Regions from separate parts of the Salipiger bruguierae genome, predicted to be linked through region 4. Evidence: riboswitches for the same ligand, from Rfam matches in the RefSeq annotation. Region 4 holds a riboswitch; each other region holds the start of a gene.
The links. A riboswitch is a leader RNA that binds a small molecule or an ion and turns the genes downstream of it on or off. The one in region 4 is predicted to bind thiamine pyrophosphate.
Positions count from the first base shown of each region.

Region 1 (4,194 bases), on a different replicon from region 4:
CGCGACAAGGATGGCGGCACGGCGCGGATGATCGAGACCGGCCGGGCGCTGAAGGCGGCGCTGGCGGGGTCGGGCGCGCTGCTGATCGTCAACGACGACGTGCGGGCGGCGCTGGAGATCGGCGCGGACGGGCTGCACGTCGGGCAGGGCGACATGTCGCCCGCCGAGGCGCGGGCGAAGATTGGCCCGGAGATGCTGCTGGGGCTCTCGGTGGAAAGCCCCGACCTCGCGCGGGCGGTCGATCCCGCGCTGGTGGATTACGTCGGCGCGGGGCCGGTCTTTGCCACACCGACCAAGCCCGACCACAAGCAGCCCGTGGGCTGGGCGGGGCTCGCCGCGCAGGTGGCGGCGAGCCCGGTGCCCGCCGTGGCGATCGGCGGGCTGAAGGCGCATCACGCGGCCGAAGCGAAGGCGGCGGGGGCGCAGGGCCTCGCGGTGGTCTCGGCGATCTGCGGCCGGCCCGACCCCGAGGCGGCGGCGCGGGAGATCGCCCGCGCCTGGGCCGAAGCCTAGCCCCACATCTCGTGGAAATGGTGCAGCGGCCCGTGGCCGCCGCCCACCTCCAGCTGGTCCGAGGCGGCGAGCGCGCCTTGCAGGTAGCGCTTCGCCGCGCCGACCGCCTCGGGCAGCTCCATGCGTGGCAGCAGCGCGGCGATGGCGGCCGAAAGCGTGCAGCCGGTGCCGTGGTCGTTCTTCGTGGCGATGCGCGGGGCGGAGTAACTGTGCGTCTCGCCCTGCCACCAGAGAAGGTCCGTGCTCTCGGCGCTGCCGGAGAGGTGTCCGCCCTTCAGCAGCACGGCCTCCGGCCCCATCGCGGCCAGCGCGGGAAGCTGCGCGGCCATCTCTTCGGCGGTCCAGTCGTCGCCGCGCGCCAGCAGCACGGCGGCCTCGGGCAGGTTTGGGGTGATGATCGTGGCGAGCGGCACCAGCTCCTCGCGCAGCGCCGCCACCGCCTCGGGGTCGAGCAGCGCGTCGCCGCTCTTGGCCACCATCACCGGATCGAAGACCACGTTCCGCGCGCCATGCGCCCGCAGTCGCTCGGCCACGGCGCGGATGATGCCGGCGTTGGCGACCATGCCGATCTTCACCGCGTCGACGCGCACGTCGTCGAAGACCGCGTCGATCTGCGCCGCGACGAAGGCGGGCGCCAGCGCCTCGAATGCCCGCACGCCGCGGGTGTTCTGCGCCACCACGGCGGTGATCACGCTCATCCCGTAGGCGCGGTTCGCCGAGAAGGCCTTGAGATCGGCCTGTATTCCGGCGCCGCCCGAGGGATCGGTGCCGGCGATGGTGAGAAGGTTGGGAATCCGCGCGCGGGGCGCGGATGAGGGGGTTGGCATAGGCTCGGCCTCCAAACTGAGGCCGGCGAGGGCATGCGGTCAGCTCCACCTGTCCCTTCGCCGGCATGACCCGGATCAGGTTCGAAGGGTCACTGCGCCGCATCGCTGCCAGCAGTATCTCAGCCCCTTGCCGGGACCCCCCTAGGTGCGGGCGAGACTATCAGATGGGCGGGCGAGGGAAAGGGGGGAGAGGCGGCTCCGGAAGGGGTGGGGGCGCTGCCCCCACGGCGCTGCGCGCCGTTCCCCCGGAGTATTTTCGGAAAGATGAAGGGCGGCTCAGGCGCCCCAGGTCTTCCGCAGCACCCGCAGCCAGTTGCCGAAGCAGAGCTTTTCCATCAGCGCGGCATCGACGCCATGCGCGGTCAGCGCGGCGCGCAGGGTCGGCAGGCCGGCGACGTCGGTGATGCCCTCGGGGATCGTCGCGCCGTCGAAATCCGAGCCGAAGCCGACGCGGTCCTCGCCGAGCTTGCCGATCAGGTAGTCGAGGTGGCGCAGCACCACGTCGAGGCCGCAGTCGCTGCCCATCCGCCCGTCCTCGCGCAGGAAGGCGGTGGCGAAGTTGATGCCGACCATGCCGTCGCTCTCGGCGATCATCGCCAGCTGCCGGTCGGTGAGGTTGCGGGCATGGGTGGTGACCGCGTGGGCGTTGGAATGGGTGGCGACCAGCGGCGCGTCGGAAAGCGCGGCGACGTCGTTCATGCCCTTCTCGTTGAGGTGCGAGAGGTCAATCATCACCTTGAGCGCGTTGCATTCCCTGACCAGCCGCTTGCCGGCCTCGGTGAGCCCGTCGCCGATGTCGGGGGTGGCGGGGTAGCGGAAGGGCACGCCGTTGCCGAAGATCGTCGGGCGCGACCAGACCGGGCCGAGCGAGCGCAACCCGCGGGCGTGGAGCGCGTGGAGTTCCGCGAGATCCGGGCCGATCGCCTCGGCACCCTCGAGGTGCAGCACGGCGGTCATCTTCGGCCCACCGAGCGCGGCCTCGATCTCGGCCGCGGTGGTGCAGGGGGTGATCGCCCCGGCGGCGGCCAGCGCCTCGAAGGCCTCGACCCCGCGCCAGGTGGTCTCGAGCGCCTCGGGCTGGGGGATCATCGCGGGCAGCGGCAGATCGTACTGCGGCTGGCTCATCGCGTGGTCCATGTCGACGCCGGCCTTCGCCGGGCTCGGCACGAAGATGGCGAAGAAGCCGCCGCCGAAGCCGCCGGCCTGCGCGCGCGGCAGGTCGATGTGGCCGCTCGAGAGCCCGTTCGTCACGCCGCTTGCGGTGACGGCGCCGCCCAGCAGGCGCAGCAGGAGATCGTTGTGGCCGTCGAAGATGGGCGGGGTGGAGGCGTGAGTCATGAGCGGTCTTTCCAGGAAGCCGGGGGCGGGGGATCAGGTGAGCAGCTGGCCGAGGACGAGGACCCAGGCCGGAAGCAGGAGCAGCAGGGCGAGCATGTAGCTGCCGTTCCAGCGCAGGCCGACGTGGCGCGCGCTGACATTGCCGAAGCTGCCGATCAGCAGCGTGGTGGCGGTGAAGGGCGAGCTGATGCCGCCGAGCGCCCAGCCGGCGGTGATCGCGACCACGACGACCTCGGGCGTGACGCCGAGCAGCTCGGCCGGGGGCACCAGCGGCGCGATCAGCGTCACCGCGAGGATCGGGTTCATGCCGAGCTGTCCCAGCAGCGGGATGATCCAGACGAGCCCGACCAGCACCAGCGCGGGGGGCAGGTCCTCGGGGTGGAAGCCCGAGGCCTTGACCAGCGGCGCCAGCAGCGGCGCGCCGACCGTGCCGATGAAGCCCGCCATCATCAGCAGCGTGACCTCGCCGCGGTAGGAGGGCAGTTCGCGGAAGGCGAAGCCCGCCGCCCGCTCGCGCAGCGGCGCGCCGCCGTCCCGGGCCTGCATCAGCACCCAGACCGTGGCCATGAGCGGCACGATCAGCAGCACGATGGCGATGATCCGGAGCCCGGTGAGCGATTGCAGCACCAGCACGCTGACCCCGAGCAGGCCGAGCAGCACCAGCAGCGGCGCCATCAGCGCCCAGCTCCCGTCGGGCGCGGCGCGCGGCGCGACCGGCTGCGAGAGCCGGGGCTTGAAGATCGTGTCGAGCGCCCAGCCCGTGAGGGTGATCAGCGCCGAGGTGCCGAGCGCGGGCAGCACCACCGAGCCCCAGCTCGTGCCGGGGATCAGCGCGGTGGTGATCGCCACCGAGAAGGACATCGGCGACCAGGGCAGCGAGGCGACGAAACCCCGCTGGATCGCCAGCAGCATGCGGCGGGTGCGGTGGCTGCGGATCTCGGCGTCGGGCTCGTCCTTCGCGGCGGCGGTTGCGAGGCTGCCGAGCAGGGCGATGGCGCCGTAGTTGAGCAGCAGCGAGAAGGCCTGGCCGCCGAGGGTCAGCGCGAGGTAGCGCCGGCCCGGCGGCTGCAGGGCGAGGAAGTTCCCGGCGGCGCGGATCGAGTCCGCCTGCTGCGCGGCGCTGCGCAGCGTGGCGAGCGCGGCGAAGAAGGCGGCGATGAAGGCGGCGGACTGGAAGGCCTTGACCAGCACCGTCTGCCAGTCCTCGACCCGCCAGACCAGCGCGAGGCCGAGCAGCACCGCGGCGACCACGAAGAGCCGGCGGCCCGCCGCGACCTGCAGCGTCAGCACCCCGACCAGCAGCGTGACCGCGGGCACCACCAGCCAGTCGAGCGCGCCGGTCAGGTGCCATTCCTGGACGATGACGATGCCGGTGATGACGACCATCAGCAGGCCGGTGAGGCGGGTGAGCGGGGTCGGGGTCACGGGCAGGCGCGTGGGCACGGTGCAGAATCCAGTCTCGTGCGGGCTTTTGTCCGGACATAGACCATCCTTGGCGGGCGAGGGCAATGCCCCG
Region 1 is NZ_CP123384.1:262,546-266,739, reverse strand. Features, by position in the region: gene thiE (thiamine phosphate synthase) at 1-513, shown strand, start outside; gene thiD (bifunctional hydroxymethylpyrimidine kinase/phosphomethylpyrimidine kinase) at 510-1,340, opposite strand; TPP riboswitch at 1,375-1,493, opposite strand; gene PVT71_RS01300 (dipeptidase) at 1,617-2,678, opposite strand; gene PVT71_RS01295 (hypothetical protein) at 2,712-4,121, opposite strand.
Region 1: linked by a shared signal. The riboswitch ahead of thiD (bifunctional hydroxymethylpyrimidine kinase/phosphomethylpyrimidine kinase) and the one ahead of PVT71_RS20805 (FAD-dependent oxidoreductase) in region 4 are both predicted to bind thiamine pyrophosphate.

Region 2 (4,194 bases), on a different replicon from region 4:
TGACAGGGAGTGCCAGCGACAGCGGGTTGGCGAAGGGGCGCACGATCAGGAAGAGCCCTGTGCCGAGCACCAGCGGCGAGACCGCGATGCCCGCCAGGCCCACCCATTCGCCCCAGCGGGTCGAGAGCGGCAGCGCCCAGCAGAGGCACAGCAACGTCGAGGCCAGCGCCACGGTCAGCGAGTTCCACGCCGCCTCCCAACTGCCCGCGCCGAGCTGCGCGAGTCCGGGCAGGCCGCGCGCGATCACCATGCCGAGCGGGGTGAGCAGGAAGAGCGCGGCGAGGATGATCCATCCACCGTCGAGGACGCGGGCGAGGCCTGCCCGCGCGTCCCAGCGGGTCATCACCCGCCCCAGCCCCGCGCGGAACCCGCCGCCGGTGCCGAGCCGCAGCGCCACCAGCCCGGCGCAGAGCGCGAGTCCGAGCTGGATCACCGAGAGCAGCGCCGCGCGGCCGAGGTCGAAATCGAAGCGCACCGCCTGGTAGATCGCCAGCTCGACCGTCGTCGCGCGCGGGCCCCCGCCGAGCGTCAGCGCCACGGCAAAGCTCGAGAGGCAAATGACGAAGATCACCGCGAAGGCCCCCGGCGCAATGCGCAGCAGCATGGGCAACTCCAGAGTGCGCAACATGGCGAAGGGCGAGAGCCCCAGCGAGGCGGCAAGGCGGAAGCGCTCGGCGGGGATCGCCAGCCAGCCCTGCAGCAGCAGCCGCGTCGCCAGCGGCAGGTTGAAGAAGACATGCGCCAGCACCACGCCGTGCAGCCCGTAGATGCTGAAGCCGGGCAGGCCGAGCGCCTTGAGCGCGCCGTTGACCATGCCGTTCTGACCAAAGACCGCGATCAGCCCCAGCACGGCGACGATGGTGGGCAGGATGAAGGGCGCGCCGAGAAGCGAGATCAGCAGCCCGCGCCCCGGGAAGCGCCGCCGCGACAGCGCGCGGGCGACGGGGATCGCGAGCACGACCGAGAAGAGCGCCGAAAGCAGCGCCTGCAGGAGCGTGAAGCGCAGCGCCTGCCAGTCGCCGGGGCCGAGCGCGCCCCAGCCTCCGGCACGGGCCAGCACCGCCGCGACCGGGCCGAGCACCAGTGCAAGCACCAGCCCGGCCGCGACGAGGGCGGCGCCTACTGCGAGAGGCCGCGGCGCCATGCCTCGATGGCCTCGTCGCGCAGCGCCGCGGCCTCGTCCTCGGAGTAGAAGAGCACCTTGGTCGGCTGTTGCAGCTCCCTGAAGCCCTCGGGCCACTGGTCATGCGGCAGCGCCGCCGGGAAGGACCAGTTGCCGGTGGCGATCATCTGCTGGAACTCCGGCGTCAGCAGGAAGTCCATGAACTGCTGCGCGAGCTCGGGCTGGTCGGTGGTGGCGACCTTGGCGGCCAGCTCGACCATGAAGTAGTTCCCCTCGGGGAAGATCAGCGCCTTCTTGGTGTGATCCTCCTCGGCGATGATGTGGTAGGCGGGCGAGGTGGTGTAGCTCAGCACCATGTCCGCCTCGCCGTCGGTGAAGAGCCCGTAGCTTTCCGACCAACCCTTGGTGACGGTGAGGATCTTCGGCGCCAGCTTGCGCCAGGCGTCCTCGGTCCTGTCGCCGAAGACCGCCTGGGCCCAGAGCGCCATCGCAAGGCCCGAGATCGAGCTGCGCGGGTCCTGGATGACGATCTTCAGGTCATCCGGCGCGTCGAGCAGCTCGGCGAAGCTCTGCGGCGGCTCGGCCAGGCGGGTCGTGTCGTAGATGAAGGCGGTCTCGGCGTAGTTGTAGGGCAGGAAGGTGTCGTCGGTCCACGCGATCGGCAGGGTCAGCGGCGAGAGGTCGACGCCGTGCGGGGCGAAGAGCCCGCTCTCGCGCGCCTTCTTGGTCACGTCGGTGTTGAGACCGAAGACCACGTCGGCCTCGGTCTGCGCGCCCTCGAGCAGCAGGCGGGGCAGCAGGTCGCCGGGCTTGAACTGCAGGTCGCAGCCGCAGCGCGCCTCGAACATCTCCTCGATCTTCGGGCCGGGGCCCCATTCCGAGACGACGTAATCGCCCGCGTAGACGGTGAGGACGGGCTCCTGCGCCAGCGCCGTGCTGGCAAAGAGACATCCCGCTGCAAAACTGATGGCCTTCATGGCATCCTCCAAATTTGCGGCGAGAGGGCAAGACGGGCCGGGGGCATCTGCGCCTTGGGCCGTGACCTTCCCTCCGCCGGTGTTAACCGGGTCAGGTTCAACGGGTTCGCGGATTTGCATCTCAGCCGGCGCTTGCGCGTCCGGCACCCCGAGGTGGCGCAAGACCTAGCCGGGCGGCGGGGCTCTGGCAAGGTGAATTGCCGCGGGGCGAAATGCGCGCGTGGCCGGCCCGGGCCGAGACAATTCCCTTGAGGCATTGGCCGCGCTGGCCTAACAGACTGGCCTGAAAGGCGGGCCCGCGGCGCGGGCCCGGGCAAGCATGCACCCGGACGGCACGACACAGGAGACCCGACCATGAGCCTCAACACCTTCGGCCATCTCTTCCGCGTGACCACCTGGGGAGAGAGCCACGGGCCGGCGCTTGGCGCGACCGTGGACGGCTGCCCGCCGGGCGTGCCGATCGACGAGGCCACGCTGCAGCACTGGCTCGACCTGCGCAAACCGGGGCAGAACAAGTACACCACGCAGCGGCGCGAGCCCGACGCGGTGCGGATCCTGTCGGGCGTCTTCGAGGGGCAGACCACCGGCACGCCGGTGCAGCTGATGATCGAGAACACCGACCAGCGCTCGAAGGACTATTCCGAGATCGCGGCGAAGTTCCGCCCGGGCCACGCCGACATCACCTATTTCCAGAAATACGGCATCCGCGACTACCGCGGGGGCGGGCGCTCCTCGGCGCGCGAGACGGCGGCGCGGGTCGCCGCGGGCGGGCTGGCGCGGGCGGCGCTGGCCGAGCTGGCGCCGGGGATCTCGATCACCGGCTACATGGTGCAGATGGGGCCGCAGGCGATCGACCGGTCGCGCTTCGACTGGGACGAGATCGCGCGCAACCCGTTCTGGTGCCCGGATGCCGAGACGGCCGAGGGCTGGGCGGACTACCTCGACGGGCTGCGCAAGTCCGGCGACAGCGTCGGCGCGGTGATCGAGGTGACGGCGCGCGGCGTGCCGGCGGGGCTGGGCGCACCGATCTACGGCAAGCTCGACACCGACCTTGCCGCGGCGATGATGTCGATCAACGCGGTGAAGGCGGTCGAGATCGGCGAGGGCATGGCGGCGGCGATGCTGACCGGCACCCAGAACGCCGACGAGATCACCATGGGGCCGGATGGGCCGGTCTACAGCTCGAACCACGCGGGCGGCATCCTTGGCGGGATTTCCACCGGGCAGGACGTGGTGGTGCGTTTCGCGGTGAAGCCGACCTCGTCGATCCTGACACCGCGGCGGACGCTGACCGTCACCGGCGAGGAGACCGAGATCGTCACCAAGGGCCGCCACGATCCCTGCGTCGGCATCCGGGCGGTTCCGGTGGGCGAGGCGATGATGGCCTGCGTGATCCTCGATCACCTGCTGCTGCACCGCGGCCAGATCGGCGCGAACCGCGGGCATATCGGCTGAGGCCGGGCCCGGGCGCCTGCCGTCCGGCTTCGGTGACCTGAGGCGGGCGATCGGGCGCGGGCGTCTCGCAGGGATGCCGCCTCATGATGCCGCTGTGCGGAGCATCTGTGGTGGCGCTTTCGGCGGCGGCCCGTTCTGGCGCGCCGGACCGGGGCGTCAGAATTCTTCCCAGCTGATGTCGTCTCCGGCGGCGGCGCGCAGCGGGGCGGCCGGGGTCGGCGGTACGGAGGGGGGCGCGGGGGCGAAATCCTCGATCGGCGCGGCGAGCGGGGTCACCTCGGAGGCATCACTATCAAGGGCGCCGGTGAAGCGGTTGAGCTGCGAGAGGAGCCGGTCCGCCTCGCTGTTGAGCTGATCGCTCGCGGTGCTGGTCTCGCCCACCATGGCGGCGTTCTGCTGGGTGACCTTGTCGAGCTCGGCGACGCCGACGTTGATCTCCTGCAGGCCGGCCGCCTGTTCCTTCGCGGCGGTGGCGATCTCGGCGACGAGGTCCGAGACCTCGCTCACGTTGCGCACGATGTCCGACAGGGCGGTGCCCGTCTCCTCGACGAGTTGCCCGCCATCCTTGACCTGCTGCGAGCTGTTGGAGACCAGCGCCTTGATCTCGCGCGCGGATTCCGAGGCGCGCTGCGCCAGCGA
Region 2 is NZ_CP123384.1:716,872-721,065, reverse strand. Features, by position in the region: gene PVT71_RS03500 (thiamine/thiamine pyrophosphate ABC transporter permease ThiP) at 1-1,144, opposite strand, end outside; gene PVT71_RS03495 (thiamine ABC transporter substrate binding subunit) at 1,120-2,100, opposite strand; TPP riboswitch at 2,152-2,261, opposite strand; gene aroC (chorismate synthase) at 2,455-3,555, shown strand; gene PVT71_RS03485 (methyl-accepting chemotaxis protein) at 3,712-4,194, opposite strand, start outside.
Region 2: linked by a shared signal. The riboswitch ahead of PVT71_RS03495 (thiamine ABC transporter substrate binding subunit) and the one ahead of PVT71_RS20805 (FAD-dependent oxidoreductase) in region 4 are both predicted to bind thiamine pyrophosphate.

Region 3 (4,194 bases), on a different replicon from region 4:
ACCTCCCCCGGCTGGGATCACTCGGCGGGGCGCATCTCGCGGATCTGCGCGTCCGTGGGCATGTAGGGGGCGGGATCCTTGTACTCCCAGTCCACCATCACCCCTTCGCCCGCGTCGTTCAGCGCCGTGGTGCCGGTGAAGGCGCCCAGCGTCGACTGGTTGTCGATCTCGCGGTAGTGCAGCGGGCCGACCGGGGTCTCGGGGATGTCGAGCCCCTCGAAGGCCTGGCGGATCGCCTCGGTCTCGGTCGAGCCCGCGCGCTCCAGCGCGGCGGCGACCGAGAGCGCGGTCAGGTAGCCGACGAGGCTGCCGTTCTTCGGGGTCTCGCTGGTCGCGGCCTCGTAGGCGTCGACGAAGGTCCTGCCCGGGGTGCCCTCGGCGAAGCCATACCAAGGGAAGCCGGTGACGAACCAGCCCTCGGGAGCTTCGTCGCCGAGCGGCTCGAGATATTCCGGCTCGCCGGTCAGCAGGCCGTAGACGTCGCGCCCGTCGAAGAGGCCGCGGTCGGTGCCCTCGCGCACGAGCTTGGCAAGGTCGGTGCCGAAGGTGACGTTGTAGATCGCGTCGGGCTTGGCGCGCTCCAGCGCCTGCACCTCGGCGCCGGCGTCGATCTTGAAGAGCGGCGGCCATTGCTCGGCGACGAACTCGACCTCGGGTTTCAGCCGCGTGAGGTTGGCCTTGAAGGCCTCGACCGCCTCGGTGCCATAGGCGTAGTTCGGCGCGATCGTGGCGTATCTCACCGCATCCGTGGCGGCGGCCTTCTCGGCCAGCAGCGCGGCCTGCACCCAGGTCGAGGTGCGCAGGCGGAAGGTGTAGGGATTGCCCGAGCCCCAGACCAGCGTGTCGGCCAGCGGCTCGGAGGCGAGGTAGACGTAGTGCTTCTCGGCGGCGAAGGAACTGATCGCCAGCCCGACGTTGCTGAGGATCGAGCCGGTCAGCATCACCGCGCCGTCGCGGGTCATCAGCTCCTCGGCGATGCGCACCGCCTCGGCCGGATCGCCCTGGTCGTCGCGGAAGACGAATTCCAGCGGCCGGCCGAGCACGCCGCCCTGCGCGTTGATCTCGGAGACAGCCAGCTCGATGCCCTTGCGATAGGGCTCGGCAAAGGCGGCGAGGCGCTTGAAGTGGTTGATCTCGCCGATCTTGATCGGCGCGCCGCCGGCGTCCTTCGCGCGCAGGGCGGCGGGGGTCAGGGCAGCGGCGGCGGCAAGCGCCAGCAGGGTGCGTCGCATCAGGGTCATCTTGGTCGCGTCTCCTCGTTCTGCGGGGGCGGGCGGGCCCGACGCGCCCCTCTTACGTGGGAAATAGCGCGCTGACAAAGGTGGCCTAGCGCCATCGTCCGGGGCGCACCGGAGCCGGGCGTTGCGCGAAGGGGCGCTTGGCGCTAGGACTGCGCGCCAAAGCGCGCCAAAACGCGACCGCGTGAGCCTTAGGAGAGACGATCATGACGCGAGCCTTCATCTTCCCCGGTCAGGGGGCGCAGACCATCGGCATGGGCAAGGCGCTGGCCGAGGCCTACCCGGCGGCGAAAGCCGTGTTCGACGAGGTGGACGCGGCGCTGGGCGAAAGCCTCTCGGCGCTGATCTGGGAGGGCGACATCGAGACGCTCACCCTGACCGAGAACGCCCAGCCGGCGCTGATGGCGACCTCGCTCGCCGCCATGCGCGCGCTCGAGTCCGAGGGCATCGAGATCGGCGCGGCGAGCTTCGTCGCCGGCCATTCGCTCGGCGAATACTCGGCGCTGACCGCCGCCGGCGCGCTCAGCGTCGGCGATGCCGCCAAGCTACTGCGCACCCGCGGCAAGGCGATGCAGGCCGCCGTGCCGGTGGGCGAAGGCGCCATGGCCGCGCTGCTCGGCCTCGATCTCGCCGGTGCCCGCGCCGTGGCCGAGGAGGCCGCGCAGGGCGAGGTCTGCGCCGCGGCGAACGACAACGACCCGTCGCAGGTGGTGATCTCGGGCAGCAAGGCCGCGGTCGAGCGGGCGCTCGACATCGCCAAGGACAAGGGCGCCAAGCGCGCGCTGCTGCTGCCGGTGAGCGCGCCCTTCCACTGCGCGCTGATGGCCCCCGCCGCCGAGGTCATGGCCGAGGCGCTCGAGCAGGTCGAGATCAAGGCCCCGAGCGTGCCGCTCGTCGCCAACGTCGTCGCCGAGGCTGTCACCGACCCCGCCCGCATCCGCGCGCTGCTGGTCGAGCAGGTCACCGGCTCGGTGCGCTGGCGCGAGTCGGTGGAATACATGGTGGCGCAGGGCGTCACCGAGTTCTGGGAGATCGGCGCGGGCAAGGCGCTCTCGGGCATGGTCAAGCGCATCGAGCGCAGCGCCGCGCTGCGCAACGTCGGCGCGCCCGAGGACGTGAAGGCGGCGCTCGAAGCCGTCTGAGCGCTTAGCCAGTCGCCTGAAAACGCAAAGGGCGGTGCCACGCGGCGCCGCCCTTTCCGCATTCCGGGCGCCGCATCCGCCCTTTCATCTTTCTCCAAATACTCGAGTCCACCCCTCCGCTAGCCCCGCCCATTGGCCCGAGGCACCACCTTGACGCCCCGCCCGACTCGCCGCAGGGTGGCGCCACTACACCCGGGGGGTCCCGACAAGGGGCTGAGATACTGCTGGCGTCCGCGCAGCGCAGTGACCCGACGAACCTGATCCAGTTCATACTGGCGTAGGGATGGTGCACAGGCGTTGCCGGGGGCTCTGCGCCCCTGTTCTGCGGAAAGGACCACGGGGGGAGTCCCCCGTCCCCATGCAGCGGCGTCTCTCCATTCACGCACGGAACTGGGTCTCCACCGCTTCGAGCTTGGAGGCTCCGACCGATGAAAGACCTGACCCCAACCGTCACCTGCGGGCCGCTGCCCGCCTCGCGCCGCGTCTGGCACGAGGGTTCGCTGCATCCGCAGATCCGCGTGCCGATGCGCGAGATCGACCTGCACCCCTCGGCCGGCGAGCCGCCGGTGACCGTCTACGACAGCTCCGGCCCTTACACCGATCCCGCCGCCGACATCGTCCTCGACCGCGGGCTGCCGCGGCTGCGCGAGGGCTGGATCGCCGCCCGCGCCGACACCGAGAGCTACGCCGGTCGCCACGTGACGCCCGAGGACAACGGCTTTGCCGAGGGCGCGCGGCTGGTGCCCGAGTTCCCGGTCCGCCACGCGCCCCGCAAGGGCACGGGCGGCCGGGCGGTCACCCAGCTGGCCTATGCCCGCGCCGGGATCGTCACGCCCGAGATGGAATTCGTCGCGATCCGCGAGAACCTCGGGCGCAAGGCCGCAAAGGCCGCGCTCGTGCGCGACGGGCAGGACTGGGGCGCCGCGATCCCCGATTTCGTGACGCCCGAGTTCGTGCGCGACGAAATTGCCCGAGGCCGCGCGATCATCCCTGCCAACATCAACCACCCCGAGCTCGAGCCGATGATCATCGGCCGCAACTTCCTGGTGAAGATCAACGCCAACATCGGCAACTCGGCGGTGACCTCCTCGATGGCCGAGGAGGTCGAGAAGATGGTCTGGGCGACGCGCTGGGGCGCGGACACGGTCATGGACCTCTCGACAGGGCGGAACATCCACAACATCCGCGACTGGATCCTGCGCAACTCGCCGGTGCCGATCGGCACCGTGCCGCTCTACCAGGCGCTCGAGAAAGTCGGCGGCATCGCCGAGGATCTCAGCTGGGAGGTGTTCCGCGACACGCTGATCGAGCAGGCCGAGCAGGGGGTGGACTATTTCACCATCCACGCGGGCGTGCGGCTGCACATGATCCCGATGACGGTGAACCGGGTGACCGGCATCGTCAGCCGGGGCGGCTCGATCATGGCCAAGTGGTGCCTGCACCACCACCGCGAGAGCTTCCTCTACGAGCACTTCGAGGAGATCTGCGAGATCGCGCGGGCCTATGATGTCTCCTTCTCGCTCGGCGACGGTTTGCGGCCGGGCTCCATCGCCGATGCCAACGACGAGGCGCAGTTCGCCGAGCTGGAAACGCTGGGCGAGCTCACGCAGATCGCATGGAAGCACGACTGCCAGGTGATGATCGAGGGGCCGGGCCACGTCGCCATGCACAAGATCAAGGCCAACATGGACAAGCAGCTCGAGACCTGCGGCGAGGCGCCGTTCTATACCCTCGGGCCGCTTACCACCGACATCGCGCCCGGCTACGATCACATCACCTCCGGCATCGGCGCGGCGATGATCGGCTGGTTCGGC
Region 3 is NZ_CP123384.1:268,070-272,263, reverse strand. Features, by position in the region: gene PVT71_RS01330 (ABC transporter substrate-binding protein) at 18-1,241, opposite strand; gene fabD (ACP S-malonyltransferase) at 1,445-2,380, shown strand; TPP riboswitch at 2,564-2,682, shown strand; gene thiC (phosphomethylpyrimidine synthase ThiC) at 2,809-4,194, shown strand, end outside.
Region 3: linked by a shared signal. The riboswitch ahead of thiC (phosphomethylpyrimidine synthase ThiC) and the one ahead of PVT71_RS20805 (FAD-dependent oxidoreductase) in region 4 are both predicted to bind thiamine pyrophosphate.

Region 4 (4,194 bases):
GCGGCGGCGCACCGGCAGAGGCGCTGTCGGTCTGGTGCCGGCCGGGGCGGACGGTGGCCTTCGTGGGCTCGTCGGGGGTTGGCAAGTCCACGCTGACCAACGCGCTCTCGGGTTCGCTCGACATCGCCACGCAGGCGATCCGCGAGGACGATGCCAAGGGCCGCCACACCACCACCCACCGCGAACTCCACCCGGTGCCCGGCGGCTTCCTGCTGCTCGACACGCCGGGGATGCGCGAGCTGCAGCTGACCGACGCGGCGGCGGGCATCGCCGAGCTCTTCGAGGACATCGAGGCGCTGGCGGCGGAGTGCCGCTTCGGCGACTGCGCGCACGAGACCGAGCCCGGCTGCGCCGTGCGGGCGGCGCTGGCAGAGGAGCGGCTCGATCCGGCGCGGCTGGCACGCTGGCAGAAGCTCAAGGCCGAAGACGCCTTCAACTCCGCCAGCCTGTCCGAGCGGCGGGTCAAGGACCGCGCCTTCGGCAAGATGGTCCGCAAGGTGATGAAGGACAAGAAACGCACCCGGCGCTGAGCCGGGGCCGCGTCAGAGCAGCAGGTGCGCCAGCACCAGCGCGCCGCTCCAGCCGAGCAGCAGCAGGCCGAGCGGGGTGCTGATCCGGCGGCCCCAGGCGAAGTTCTTCTCGACCGCCATCACCCCGCCCAGCAGCAGCATCCAGCCGAGGTTGCCGGTCCCGACCACGAACATCAGCAGCATCAGCGCCCAGCAGCAGCCGACGCAGAAGAGCCCGTGCCGCCAGCCCAGCCGTGCGGCATTCCGCCGGTCACGGCGGCCCTGCCAGTGCTCGATGACGAAGCTCATCGGCATGCGGCAGCGCTCGAGGCAGCGGCGCTTGAGGTCCGAGAACTGGAATAGCCCAGCCACCGCGATCACCCCCGCGCCGAGCGCCCAGCCGTTGAAGATGAGCCAGTTGCTGCGCTGCGCGAGCCGCTCCAGCCCGAGATCGGCGAGATGCGCCGCGAGGCCGAAGACCAGCCAGGCCGCGAGGTAGCCGACGATCACCAGCCCGACCAGCATCAGCCGGTCGGGCCGTCTCTGCACCAGCCGCGCGTAGAGGTCGAGGATCGGCAGCGTGGTCGGCAGCATCATCGCCGCGAGCATCAGCACCCAGCCCGACACGTAGAGCGCCGCCGGGACCAGCGCCTCGCCGAAGGGGAGCGCTCCGCAGATCGACCCGGCGAGGCCGATGTGCATCCAGTCGCCGTGGTCGAGGTAGCGGCCGTAGGGGCCCTGCGACCAGAGCCACAGCAGCAGCCAGGCCAGGCCCGCAAGCGACAGGCCGAGCCCGTAGAAGGCCCGGCGGTGATAGCGGCTGCGCATCGCCCGGCCCCGGTGTCAGGCGGATTCGAAGCGGAACATGCCCTGGATCGCGTTGGTTTTCTCGATGTCGAGCTCGATGCCGACGCCGGGATCGTTCACGCGGAAATACTCGGCCTTGGAGACGTAGGCGGGCGCGCCGGGGATGGTGGTGAAGATGCTCTCGTTCAGCGTGGTGACCTCGCCGGTGGGGCCGCGGTAGGGCTCCATCTCGGCCTCGAGCACGCCGTCGATCTTCAGCATGCCCTTGCCCTCGTTGAGGGTGAAGGTGATGTCGGCGCGCTTGGGTTCCAGATCCTCGCCGATGAGCTGCGCCAGATCGGCCAGCGGTCCGCCCCTGCGTCCCTGCAGCAGGTCGATGGCCGCCGCGCTCTGCTCGTTGCTGGCCTTGCTGTCGATGTAGAGCTGGCGCTTCCAGTTCCCGGCGAGCACGTTGCCGGGGATCTTGCCGACACCGGCGACGATCACGCCGCTCATGTCCACCCCGTCGACCTCGCCCGAGTTGATGCGATAGGCAAGCGTCGCGTCGCAATAGCCGTTGTCCGGATCCTCCCCGATCCAGCAAGGGCAGAGAACATTGCAGTTGCAGACCTCGAGAAGGTCGCCTTCGATCGAATATCCCATGAAAATTCCCCCTATATGTGCTGCCCCCAGAGGCAGCGGCAGGACGAAGCTGCAAAGGTCGCGACAGGCGCGACGCAATGATGCCCGGGGATCCTTGCCTGCGCGCAGTCTACCACGAAACGCGGCGGATTTGTACCGTCCGGCTCCGCTCGGCGGCGGGCGCGCGGGAAATGGGCGATTGACCGTGCCCCGGCATCGCCTATGCTCGCGCCACGTCAGGGGAGTCCCGCCACGGGGACTGAGAGGCTGACAGGCGCGCGTGCCGCGCCGGTGATGCGACCCTTTGAACCTGACCCAGTTGACGCTGGCGTAGGAAGACCGAAGGGCAATCTTCTCCATGCATCGCGGCTGGGGTGGTCCTTTCGGGCCACTCGGCCCCTTTGCGCCTCCGCGCGCCCGGGCCCGGGCGGCCCCGTCTGCCTTCCCGCGCGTCCTCCGGGTCCCGATGGAAGGGAGGCCGAGTGGAGACGAATTCACACATCCTGCGACACCGCCATGGCGGTCGGATCTCGGTGCTGGGGGCCGGGGTCGCGGGGCTCTGCGCCGCCACGGCGCTGGCCGGGCGCGGCTTTGACGTCGAGCTCATCGCGCCCGAGGATGCGCCACCGCCTGCATCGCTGCTGGCGGGCGGGATGCTCGCCCCGTTCTGCGAGGGCGAGAGCGCGCCGCCCGAGATCACCCGCCGGGGACAGGCCGCGCTTGGCTGGTGGCGGGCGCGGACGCGCAGCTACTCGGCCACCGGCACGCTGGTCATCGCCCCGCCACGCGACCGGGCCGAGCTCGAGCACTTCGCCCGCGCGACACAGGGCCACGTCCGCACCGATCCCGCCGCGCTCGAGCCCGAGCTCGCGGGGCGTTTCGCCACCGGCCTCTTCTTTGCGGAAGAGGCGCACATCGACCCGCGCCTCGCCATGGACGAGCTGCGCGCGGCGCTCGAGGCCCGAGGCGTGCCGATCCATGGTGGCCCGGCTTCGGGGCGGATCGTCGACTGCCGGGGCCTCGGCGCCCGCGACCACCTTCCGGACCTGCGCGCGGTGCGCGGAGAGATGCTCGAGCTGCACGCGCCCGGGGTCAAGCTCACCCGCACCCTCCGCCTGCTGCACCCGCGCTTTCCCTGCTACATCGTCCCGCGCGGGCAGGGGCGCTACATGCTCGGCGCCACCATGGTCGAGAGCGCGCGCCCCGGCGGGATCACCGCCCGTGCCGCAATGGAGCTGCTCTCGGCCGCCTACACCGTGCACCCCGGCTTTGCCGAGGCCGAGATCCTCGCCACCGGCGCCGGGCTGCGCCCCGCCTTTCCCGACAACATCCCCGCGATCCGCGAGACCGGCGACCGCATCCACCTCAACGGCATGTATCGCCACGGCTTTCTCATGGCCCCGGTGCTGGCCGAGGAGCAGGCCGCGCGCCTTGCCGCAGACCCCACCAAGGAGGCGCATCATGCGCATTGATCTCAACGGCGAAAGCCTCACCACAACCGCGCCGACGCTCGCGACGCTGCTCGCCGAGCGCGGCTTCGATCCGGCCTCGGTCGCCACCGCGCTCGACGGCGCCTTCGTGCCACGCGGGCTGCGCGAGCGCACCGCGCTGCGCGACGGCGCCAAGGTCGAGGTCCTGTCGCCGATGCAGGGGGGCTGAGCGATGTTCTACGGCACCGATCTTTCGTCCCGGCTGATGCTGGGCACCGCGCAATATCCCTCGCCCGCCGTGCTGGGTGAGGCCGTCGCCGCCTCGGGGGCCGAGGTGATCACCGTCTCGCTGCGCCGCGAGGGGGCGGAGGGCGCGGGGTTCCGGGATCTTCTCAGGGCCACAGGCTGCCGCATCCTGCCAAACACCGCCGGCTGCCACAGCGCGCGCGAGGCGGTGACCACGGCGCAGATGGCGCGCGAGATCTTCGGCACCAACTGGATCAAGCTCGAGGTCATCGGCCACGCCGACACGCTCCAGCCCGATCCCTTCGCGCTGGTCGAGGCGGCGCGCATCCTCTGCGCCGAGGGGTTCGAGGTGTTTCCCTATACCACCGAGGACCTGATCGTGGGCGAGAAGCTGCTCGAGGCGGGCTGCGAGGTGCTGATGCCCTGGGGCGCGCCGATCGGCTCGGGGCAGGGGCTGCGCCACCGCGAGGCGCTGCGGACGATGCGGGCGCATTTCAAGGGTGTGCCGCTGGTCATCGATGCCGGGATCGGCGCGCCAAGCCAGGCGATGGAGGCGATGGAGATGGGGTTTGACGCGGTGC
Region 4 is NZ_CP123385.1:1,384,680-1,388,873, forward strand. Features, by position in the region: gene rsgA (ribosome small subunit-dependent GTPase A) at 1-530, shown strand, start outside; gene PVT71_RS20795 (DUF2182 domain-containing protein) at 543-1,337, opposite strand; gene PVT71_RS20800 (DUF1326 domain-containing protein) at 1,353-1,958, opposite strand; TPP riboswitch at 2,166-2,291, shown strand; gene PVT71_RS20805 (FAD-dependent oxidoreductase) at 2,420-3,409, shown strand; gene thiS (sulfur carrier protein ThiS) at 3,399-3,596, shown strand; gene PVT71_RS20815 (thiazole synthase) at 3,600-4,194, shown strand, end outside.